Regions from separate parts of the Bradyrhizobium sp. 2TAF24 genome, predicted to be linked through region 1. Evidence: riboswitches for the same ligand, from Rfam matches in the RefSeq annotation. Region 1 holds a riboswitch; the other holds the start of a gene.

Region 1 (4,417 bases):
CAACGCCACGACGCCCATCACCGGGATGGAGGCCAGCAGGCGCCGGATCAGATAGCCAGCCATGCGCGTTATCTCCCGTTGTCCCAGGATTTGGGTCGCAAGACCCTGCTGGATCGGTGTCCGGTTTCCGTCATGCACATCGCTCGCGTCGCGCTTCGCTGGTCGTTTCTGTCGCTGGTGCCGGCACTTGCTCGGCTCCAGGTAAATTGTGTGCCAAGGCCGGCGAGGGGGCAAGGGCCGGCGTGCCGCCAAACTTCGCCGTGGACAATTCCGATGTCCCGCGCGAGGTGATCATGGCCGTATGCACCGCAGCGTGCCGCCAGCTCTCGACTGCGAGCGCGATCGCTTCGGCGGTGGCCGCCGACAGCGTCCAGCCGAGATGGCCATGGCCGGTGTTGTAGAACACCCCGGGCCTGGTTCCGGATCGCACCACCGGCATCATGTTCGGCATCATCGGACGCAGGCCGGCCCAGGGCACGACCCGCGCGGTCTCCACGCCAGGGAAGTTGCGCTGCACCCAGTCGGTCAGTGGCTGGATGCGATCGGCGCGAATGTCGCGGTTGAAGCCGTTGAACTCGGCGGTGCCGGCAACACGGAAACGATCGGCTCCCAGCCGGCTGGTGACGATTTTGGCGGATTCGTCGAGCAGGCTGACATAAGGGGCTGCGTCGCGGCTCTGCGCTGTGTCGAGATGCACCGTGATCGAGTAGCCCTTGACCGGATAGACGTTGACACGTTCGCCGAGCTGCGCAGCGATGTGCCGGCTGCCGACCCCGGCGCAGACCACGATGCCGTCGACATGGAGCGGCTGCGCTGCCCCGACGTCGTTATCCGAGGACTGCTGCCAGCGGATATCATATCCGCCTTGCACCGGCGTGATCGTATCGACCTGCACCTCGTGGACGAACCGGGCGCCGCGCCGCATGCACGCCGCGGCGAGGCCGCGGGTAAACTTGTGAATGTCGCCGGTCGAATCTGACGGCGTGAAGAAGCCACCGTGATAGCTGCGCTGCAGGGCCGGCTCGATGTCGCGGATCTCCGCGGGGGTCACCGCGCGGCGATCGAGGCCGCCTTCCCTGAGCAAGGTGTTGACACGCAGGCCGGCGTCGAAGCCCGCCTTGTCATGATAGATGTGCAGGATGCCGCGTCGCTCATGATCGAAGGCGATATTTTCCTGCTCGGCCATGGCGAACAGATGCTGCCGCGCCGCGATGGCGAGGCGTGTGGTGGCGATGGTGTTGTCGCGATAGTTGGTGATCTCGCGGGCGAATTCCACGAGCCATGAGTATTTGTGCCAGCTGGGCGCCGGGTTCATCAGCAGCGGCGCATCGCGCCGGAACATCCAGCGCAAACCTTTCAGCATGGTCGCGGCGTTGTTCCAGACTTCGGCGTTGCTCGCCGACAACTGCCCGCCATTGGCGAAGGAGGTTTCCATCGCGGCGTAACGATGACGATCCAGCACCGTTACCGCGTAGCCGCGTTTCAACAGGGCATAGGCCGTCGTCACGCCGGTGATACCGGCGCCGATCACTGCAAAATGGGTCATGGTTGGTCTTCAGGCTCCCGTGCGTTTGAGTCGCGTTGTCACCGGCCAAAAACCGGTGCATGCGCCCCATCTGTCACGGTACCTGAGAGCTTCATCCACCCGCGCCGAAGCGCAAGAAGGATATCCCCTTCGGTGGACCCCATCGTTGCGATGGCGTCTCTCTCCAGATTGTCCTGACGTCACAGTCCTTGGGCCTGAGAGTTTCCGGGGCGGTTGCTCCGTCGGCGCCGAAACGAATGCTTGCACATCCCTTTCGATCTCTCCCGCAACGTCAATACGGACGCTCAAAGCCTAGGATGGGCCTTCCGATTGGGCAAGGCTAAATTTCGCTCCGCGTTGCCGTCTCATTGTGCAACGCAATTCGGATGGCGGATCGTGCTGCGTTGTGTCTGCTTTGGCACATGAAAACGGGATGAGGTGACTCTCATCCCGTGGCATGGCGGTGCCGGGAAACGATGCAGAACGACCGGTTCCGGCTCAGTCGAGCGTTGCGAGCAGCCCGGCCATCAGGCGGCCGCGGGTCACCAGGCTGTCGACTTCGATATGTTCTTCCAGCGTGTGGGCGCCATCGCCGCACACGCCAAGGCCATCGAGGGTCGCGATGCCCATCGCGCCGGTGAAATTGCCGTCGGAGCCGCCGCCGACACTGCCATGGATGAGATCGATGCCGAGCGTCCTGGCGATGCCGCGCGCGGTCTCGAACAGCGCGATGGTCTTGTCGTTCGGCTCCCACACCGGGCGGGTGACGCCGCGCGTGACCGTGAAGGTGACGTCGTTGGCGGTGCCGGACAGCGCCAGCATGCGCGCGACACCGCGGTCGAGATCCTCCTGGCGCTTCGCCATGCTGAGCGCCTCGCCGGTGCACAGCGACGGCACGCAGTTGACCCACTGTCCGCCATGGACGAGGCCGACGCTGAAGGTGCAGTCCTCGGCGGTCATGCCGTCGATCTCGATCACCTTGCGCGCCATCTCGCGGATCGCAGAACGGCCGGCCGCGAGCGTCGCACCGGCATGGCTGGGGCGGCCCTTGGCCTCGAGGTTGAAGCGGGCGATGGCGTAGCGGCCGGAAACGACGCCGCTGCTGCCGCGGCCGGGCTCGGGCACCAGCACATATTTGTGGCGCGCGGCCTCCGCCTCGATCAGGTCGCGGGTCGAGGGCGTGCCGACCTCCTCGTCGGGCGTCAGCAGCACGGTGACGGGCAGAGGCGTGGCGATGGCGGCGCGCTGCAATTGCCGGATTGCCTCCAGCGAGAGGTAGTTGCCGCCCTTCATGTCGAAGATGCCGGGGCCGTAGCACCTGCTGCCCTCGCGCCGCCAGGGCAGCTTGGCGAGCGTACCGACCGGATGGACGGTGTCGAGATGGCCGGCGATCAGGATGCCGGGCACGTCGCGTCGGGGATGCGGGAAGCGGGCGCGCACGCAGCCGCCGAAGCCATTGCGCCCGGCGATGTGCTCGATCTCGGCGCCGGCCACTGCAAGGTCGCGGGCGGCGAGACCGATCATGCGGTTGACGGCTGCGGCATCCCAGGTCGGGCTCTCGCATTCCACCCACGGGCGCAGGCCCTGCAGCATGGTGTCGACGTCGAACGGAAGTTGTGCCGGATTGATCACGGGCGTGTCCCTCTCTGTGTCATTGTCGGCTGCCGAGCGCTCCCTGGCGGCGGGGCGATGATGCAGTCTGATGCCGGTGACCGCAAGCGGCGGTCCTGAAAATCCCGCGCGCCGCAACCGCGTGCACGGCATCCGGTGCGGGGTGTCGCAGGTGCCGTGCACAGCGCCGCCGAAATCACGATTGACGCCCTGCGTGGTTGATGCAAGTCTTGAAGCTTAAAACATCGCATCGTCATGGCGCGTCAGCATCTTGAGCGGGATGCCGGAAAAGCCTCACCGTTGTGGCCAACCTGTCGCCCAGGAAAATCCATCGGGGACGAGAACAATTCTGGAGGATGGTATGTCTGTTGTCTTGCGTGAACGAAAATCGCTGGCGCGGATCGCGCTGCGGGGGCTGCTCGCGTCCGCGGTCGTATTCGGCTTCTCGTCGGCCTCGCAGGCGGGCAAGACCATCACTGCCGTGATGCATTCCGACCTGCGGGTGATCGATCCGATCATCACCACGGCCTATATCTCGCGCGATCACGGCTACATGGTCTACGATACGCTGCTGGCGGTCGACTCCAGCTTCAAGGTGCGGCCGCAGATGGCCGACTGGAAAGTGTCCGACGACAAGCTGACCTACACCTTCACCCTGCGCGACGGCCTGAAATGGCATGACGGCAAGCCGGTCACGGCGGAAGACTGCGTGGCGTCGCTGAAGCGCTGGGGCGCGCGCGACAGCATGGGCCAGAAGCTGCTGGATTACACTGCCAGCCTGGAGGCCACCGATGCGAAGACCATCACGCTGAAGCTCAAGGAGCCGTATGGCCTGGTGCTGGATTCGATCGCGAAGCCGTCCTCGGTGGTGCCGTTCATGATGCCCAAGCGCATCGCCGAGACGCCGTCGGACAAGGCGATCCCGGAGCAGGTCGGCTCGGGGCCGTTCAAGTTCGTGCAGTCCGAGTTCCAGCCCGGCGTCAAGGCGGTCTATGAGAAGAACAAGGACTATGTTCCCCGCTCGGAGCCGCCGAGCTGGACGTCGGGCGGCAAGGTGGTGAAGGTCGACCGGGTCGAGTGGGTGACGATGCCGGACGCGCAGACCGCGGTGAACGCGCTGCAGTCGGGCGACATTGACTTCATCGAATTCCCGCCGAGCGATCTCTTGCCGGCGCTCGAAGCCAACAAGGATCTCAAGGTCGAGAACCTCAACAAGTTCGGCTTCCAGACGCTCGGCCGGATGAATTTCCTGCACCCGCCGTTCGACAATCCCAAGGTGCG
Region 2 (4,417 bases), on a different contig from region 1:
GGTCGAGCGGGAAGCCGTAGGTGTCGTACAGCGTGAACGCGGTGTCGCCCTTGAGGCGGTCGCCGGAGGTGAGCGACCGGCTCTCCTCGTCGAGGATCGACAGTCCCCGCTCCAGCGTCTTGCGGAAGCGCGTCTCTTCGAGGCGCAGCGTCTCCTCGATCAGCGCCTCGGCGCGCACCAGCTCCGGATAGGCCTGGCCCATCTCGCGCACCAGCGCCCACACCAGGCGGTACATCAGCGGGTCGCGCGCGCCGAGCAGCTGGGCATGGCGCATGGCGCGGCGCATGATCCGGCGCAGCACATAGCCGCGGCCCTCGTTCGACGGCAGCACGCCGTCGGCGATCAGGAAGGACGATGCGCGCAGATGGTCGGCGATGACGCGCAGCGACGCCTTCTGCGGACCGTCGGCGTCGGCGCCGGTCAGCTCCGAGATGGCGCGGATCAGCGAGGCGAAGAGATCGATGTCGTAGTTGTCGTGCTTGCCCTGCAGCACCGCGGCGATGCGCTCCAGGCCCATGCCGGTGTCGATCGAGGGCTTTGGCAGCGCATTGCGCACGCCGCTCGCGACCTGCTCGAACTGCATGAACACCAGGTTCCAGATCTCGATGAAGCGGTCACCGTCCTGGTCGGCCGAGCCGGGCGGGCCGCCGAAGATGTGCTCGCCGTGGTCGTAGAAGATCTCCGAGCACGGGCCGCACGGGCCGGTGTCGCCCATCTGCCAGAAGTTGTCGGAGGTCGGGATGCGGATGATCTTGGATTCCGGCAGGCCGGCGATCTTCTTCCACAGGCCGAACGCCTCGTCGTCCTCGGAATACACCGTCACCATCAGGCGGTCTTTCGGCAGCCCGTATTCCTTGGTGATCAGGTTCCAGGCGAGCTCGATGGCGCGATCCTTGAAGTAGTCGCCGAACGAGAAGTTGCCGAGCATCTCGAAGAAGGTGTGATGGCGCGCGGTGTAGCCGACATTGTCGAGGTCGTTGTGCTTGCCGCCGGCGCGCACGCATTTCTGCGAGGTGGTGGCGCGCTGGTAGGATCGCTTTTCGAGGCCCGTGAAGACGTTCTTGAACTGCACCATGCCGGCGTTGGTGAACATCAACGTCGGATCGTTGCGGGGCACCAGCGGCGACGATGACACCACCTCGTGGCCGTTCTTCGCGAAGTAGTTGAGGAACGCAGACCTGATCTCGTTAACGCCGCTCATATCCGTCCAATCGCACCGTCCGGGCCGTTCAGCGTCCCGGATACCTGAACATCCGCGCTGAATGCGCTCAAGTTTGCTGATCAGGGCGAAGCCGCGCCGGCGGCAGGCCGCCGCGCCGGAATCGCCCCCTGTGGGGAAACCGGCCGCGAGTATGGCGCGGCAGGCTCCTCTTGTCCCGCCCGCTTTTACCGGCCGCGGGCTTCCCTGTCCAGAAAACGGGCATTTCCGGGGCATGAATTCGGCGCACCCGTCAAAGGCTTACCCCTCCCCCACAAGAACCGTTGATAGGCCCCCGCCGCGCGTTGACAGGCCTGCCCGGGGCGTGTTCTCTCCGCGCCAGACGATCATCACGTCGGGAGAGACCGGCCTCCAAAGGGCCGGCGCCGAAGGAGCAACCGCCCCGGAAACTCTCAGGCAAAAGGACCGCGTGATGGAACGACATCTGGAAAGCGACGCGGCCGGCTGACCCCGGAAAGGCGTCCGCCGACGGGATAATACTCTCAGGCACAGCGACAGATGGGGCTTCGACGATGTCAGGGGGATGGTCCCCGGTCGCCAGGAGTCCGCCCGATGTCTGCGTCCGTTCTCGCCCCCGCCCCGCTGAAACGCACCCCGCTGCACGCGCTGCACCTGTCCCTGGGCGGCAAGATGGTTCCGTTCGCCGGCTACGACATGCCGGTGCAATACCCCCTCGGCGTGCTCAAGGAGCACCTTCACACCCGCGCAAGCGCCGGGCTGTTCGACGTCTCCCACATGGGCCAGATCCGGCTGCGGCCGAAGTCCGGCCGGATCGAAGACGCCGCGCTGGCGCTGGAGCGGCTGGTGCCGCAGGACATCCTCGGCCTCCCCGCCGGGCGGCAGCGCTACGCCCAGTTCACCAACGACCGCGGCGGCATCCTCGACGACCTCATGGTGTCGAACGCCGGCGATCACCTGTTCCTGGTGGTCAACGCCGCCTGCAAGGCCGACGACGAGGCCCATCTGCGGGCGCATCTTGCGGACGCCTGCGACATCGAGGTGCTGGACGATCGCGCGCTGATCGCCCTGCAGGGTCCGAAGGCGGCCGAGGTCCTGGCGACGCTGTCGCCGACCACCGCCGCCATGCGCTTCATGGACTGCGGCCCGCATCAGGTGATGGGCATTCCCTGCATCGTGTCCCGCTCCGGCTATACCGGCGAGGACGGCTACGAGATTTCCGTGCCGGCGGCCGAGGCCGCCGCGCTCGCCGAAAAACTGCTGGCGCCCGAGGCGGTGCAGCCCATCGGCCTCGGGGCCCGCGACAGCCTGCGGCTCGAGGCCGGCCTGTGCCTCTACGGCCCCGACATCGACATCGTCACGACGCCGGTCGAGGCCGCGCTGGAATGGTCGATCCAGAAGGCGCGCCGCACGGGCGGTGCCCGCGCCGGCGGCTTTCCCGGCGCCGACATCATCCTGCGCCAGCTCGCCCAGGGCGCGCCGCGCCGCCGCGTCGGCCTGCTCGCCGAGGGGCGCGCACCGGTGCGCGGCCCCGCTGCATTGTTCGTCCATGCCGACGATCCGGCGCAGGCCGGCCTTGTCACCTCCGGCGGCTTTGGTCCCAGCCGGATCGCGCCGGTCGCGATGGGCTATGTGCCCGCCGCCTATGCCGAGACCGGCACGCAGCTGTTCGCCGAGGTGCGCGAGCAGCGCCTGCCGCTGCGCGTCGCGCCGATGCCGTTCGTGCCCCACGCCTACAAACGCTGACTTTTGCGCTGAATTTGACGACCGAGAGAGGAATTTGGTCATGACCACGCTGTTCACCGCCGACCATGAGTGGCTGAAGATCGACGGCGACGTCGCCACCGTCGGCATCACCGACTACGCCCAGACCCAGCTCGGCGACGTCGTGTTCGTCGAGCTGCCCAAGGTCGGCCGCCAGCTCAAGAAGGCGGAAGCCGCCGCCGTCGTCGAATCGGTCAAGGCCGCGTCCGACGTCTATGCGCCGCTGACCGGCGAGATCGTCGCGATCAACGACGCGCTGGCCGCCGACCCGGCGCTGGTCAACACCGATCCCGCTGATGGCGCCTGGTTCTTCAAGATCAGAATTGCCGACCAGAGCGAGCTCGCCGGCCTGATGGACGAAGCCGCCTACAAGGCCCACACGGCCTGACGCCCCGACTGCCGCCGCACGCCGAAGCCAGAGAGACCGCCATGACCACGCCGCGCCAAGGACCCGCCGCCTCCGCCGCCCCGACGACGGGCCGCGCCGGATCGAACCTGCCGCCGAACGAGGCCGCGACCACCTTCGTGCGCCGCCACATCGGCCCGGCGCCGCGCGACATCGACGCCATGCTGGACACGGTCGGCGCCAAAAGCCTGACCGCGCTGATGGACGAGACGCTGCCGGCGTCGATCCGCCAGACCGCCCCGCTCGACCTCGGCACCGCGCTGAGCGAGAGCGAGGCGCTGGCCCACATGAGCGCGCTCGCCGAGCGCAACAGCATCGTCACCTCGCTGATCGGCCAAGGCTACTCCGGCACGCTGATGCCGGCGGTGATCCAGCGCAACATCCTGGAGAATCCGGCCTGGTACACGGCGTATACGCCCTACCAGCCCGAGATCAGCCAGGGCCGTCTGGAAGCACTGTTCAACTTCCAGACCATGGTGTGCGACCTCACCGGCCTCGATGTCGCCAACGCCTCGCTGCTCGACGAGGGCACCGCCGCGGCGGAAGCGATGGCGCTGGCGCACCGCTCGGCGCAGGGGGGCAGCAACACCTTCTTCGTCGACCATGAGGTGCATCCGCAGACGCTGGCCGTGCTGCGCCAGCGCGCCGAACCGCTGGGCTGGCGCGTGATCACCGGCGATCCGCTGCGCGATCTCGCCGGCGCCGAGGTGTTCGGCGGCCTGCTGCAATATCCGGGCACGCATGGTGCGGTGCGCGACCTGCGCCCGGCGATCGCCGCACTGAAGACCAGGGGCGCGCTCGCCATCATCGCCGCCGATCCGCTGGCGCTGACGCTGCTGGCCTCGCCCGGCGATCTCGGCGCCGACATCGCCGTCGGTTCGACCCAGCGCTTCGGCGTGCCGATGGGCTATGGCGGCCCGCATGCCGCCTACATGGCGGTGCGTGACGCGCTCAAGCGCTCTCTGCCCGGCCGCATCGTCGGCCTGTCGATCGATTCGCGCGGCGCGCCGGCCTATCGCCTCGCGCTGCAGACCCGCGAGCAGCACATCCGCCGCGAGAAGGCGACGTCC

Evidence for each region. Region 1 has a riboswitch for glycine ahead of AB4Z37_RS15080 (D-amino acid dehydrogenase). Riboswitches for the same ligand answer to the same signal wherever they lie in the genome.
Region 2: linked by a shared signal. The riboswitch ahead of gcvT (glycine cleavage system aminomethyltransferase GcvT) and the one ahead of AB4Z37_RS15080 (D-amino acid dehydrogenase) in region 1 are both predicted to bind glycine.

What each region holds. Positions count from the first base shown of each region.
Region 1 covers NZ_JBFRFW010000008.1:244,430-248,846, reverse strand. Annotated here, with positions in the region: gene AB4Z37_RS15085 (ABC transporter permease) at 1-63, opposite strand, end outside; partial or broken gene AB4Z37_RS15080 (D-amino acid dehydrogenase) at 317-1,546, opposite strand; glycine riboswitch at 1,613-1,717, opposite strand; glycine riboswitch at 1,719-1,822, opposite strand; gene AB4Z37_RS15075 (M20/M25/M40 family metallo-hydrolase) at 2,024-3,154, opposite strand; gene AB4Z37_RS15070 (ABC transporter substrate-binding protein) at 3,498-4,417, shown strand, end outside.
Region 2 covers NZ_JBFRFW010000013.1:128,975-133,391, reverse strand. Annotated here, with positions in the region: gene alaS (alanine--tRNA ligase) at 1-1,201, opposite strand, end outside; glycine riboswitch at 1,545-1,636, shown strand; gene gcvT (glycine cleavage system aminomethyltransferase GcvT) at 1,772-2,923, shown strand; gene gcvH (glycine cleavage system protein GcvH) at 2,964-3,329, shown strand; gene gcvP (aminomethyl-transferring glycine dehydrogenase) at 3,371-4,417, shown strand, end outside.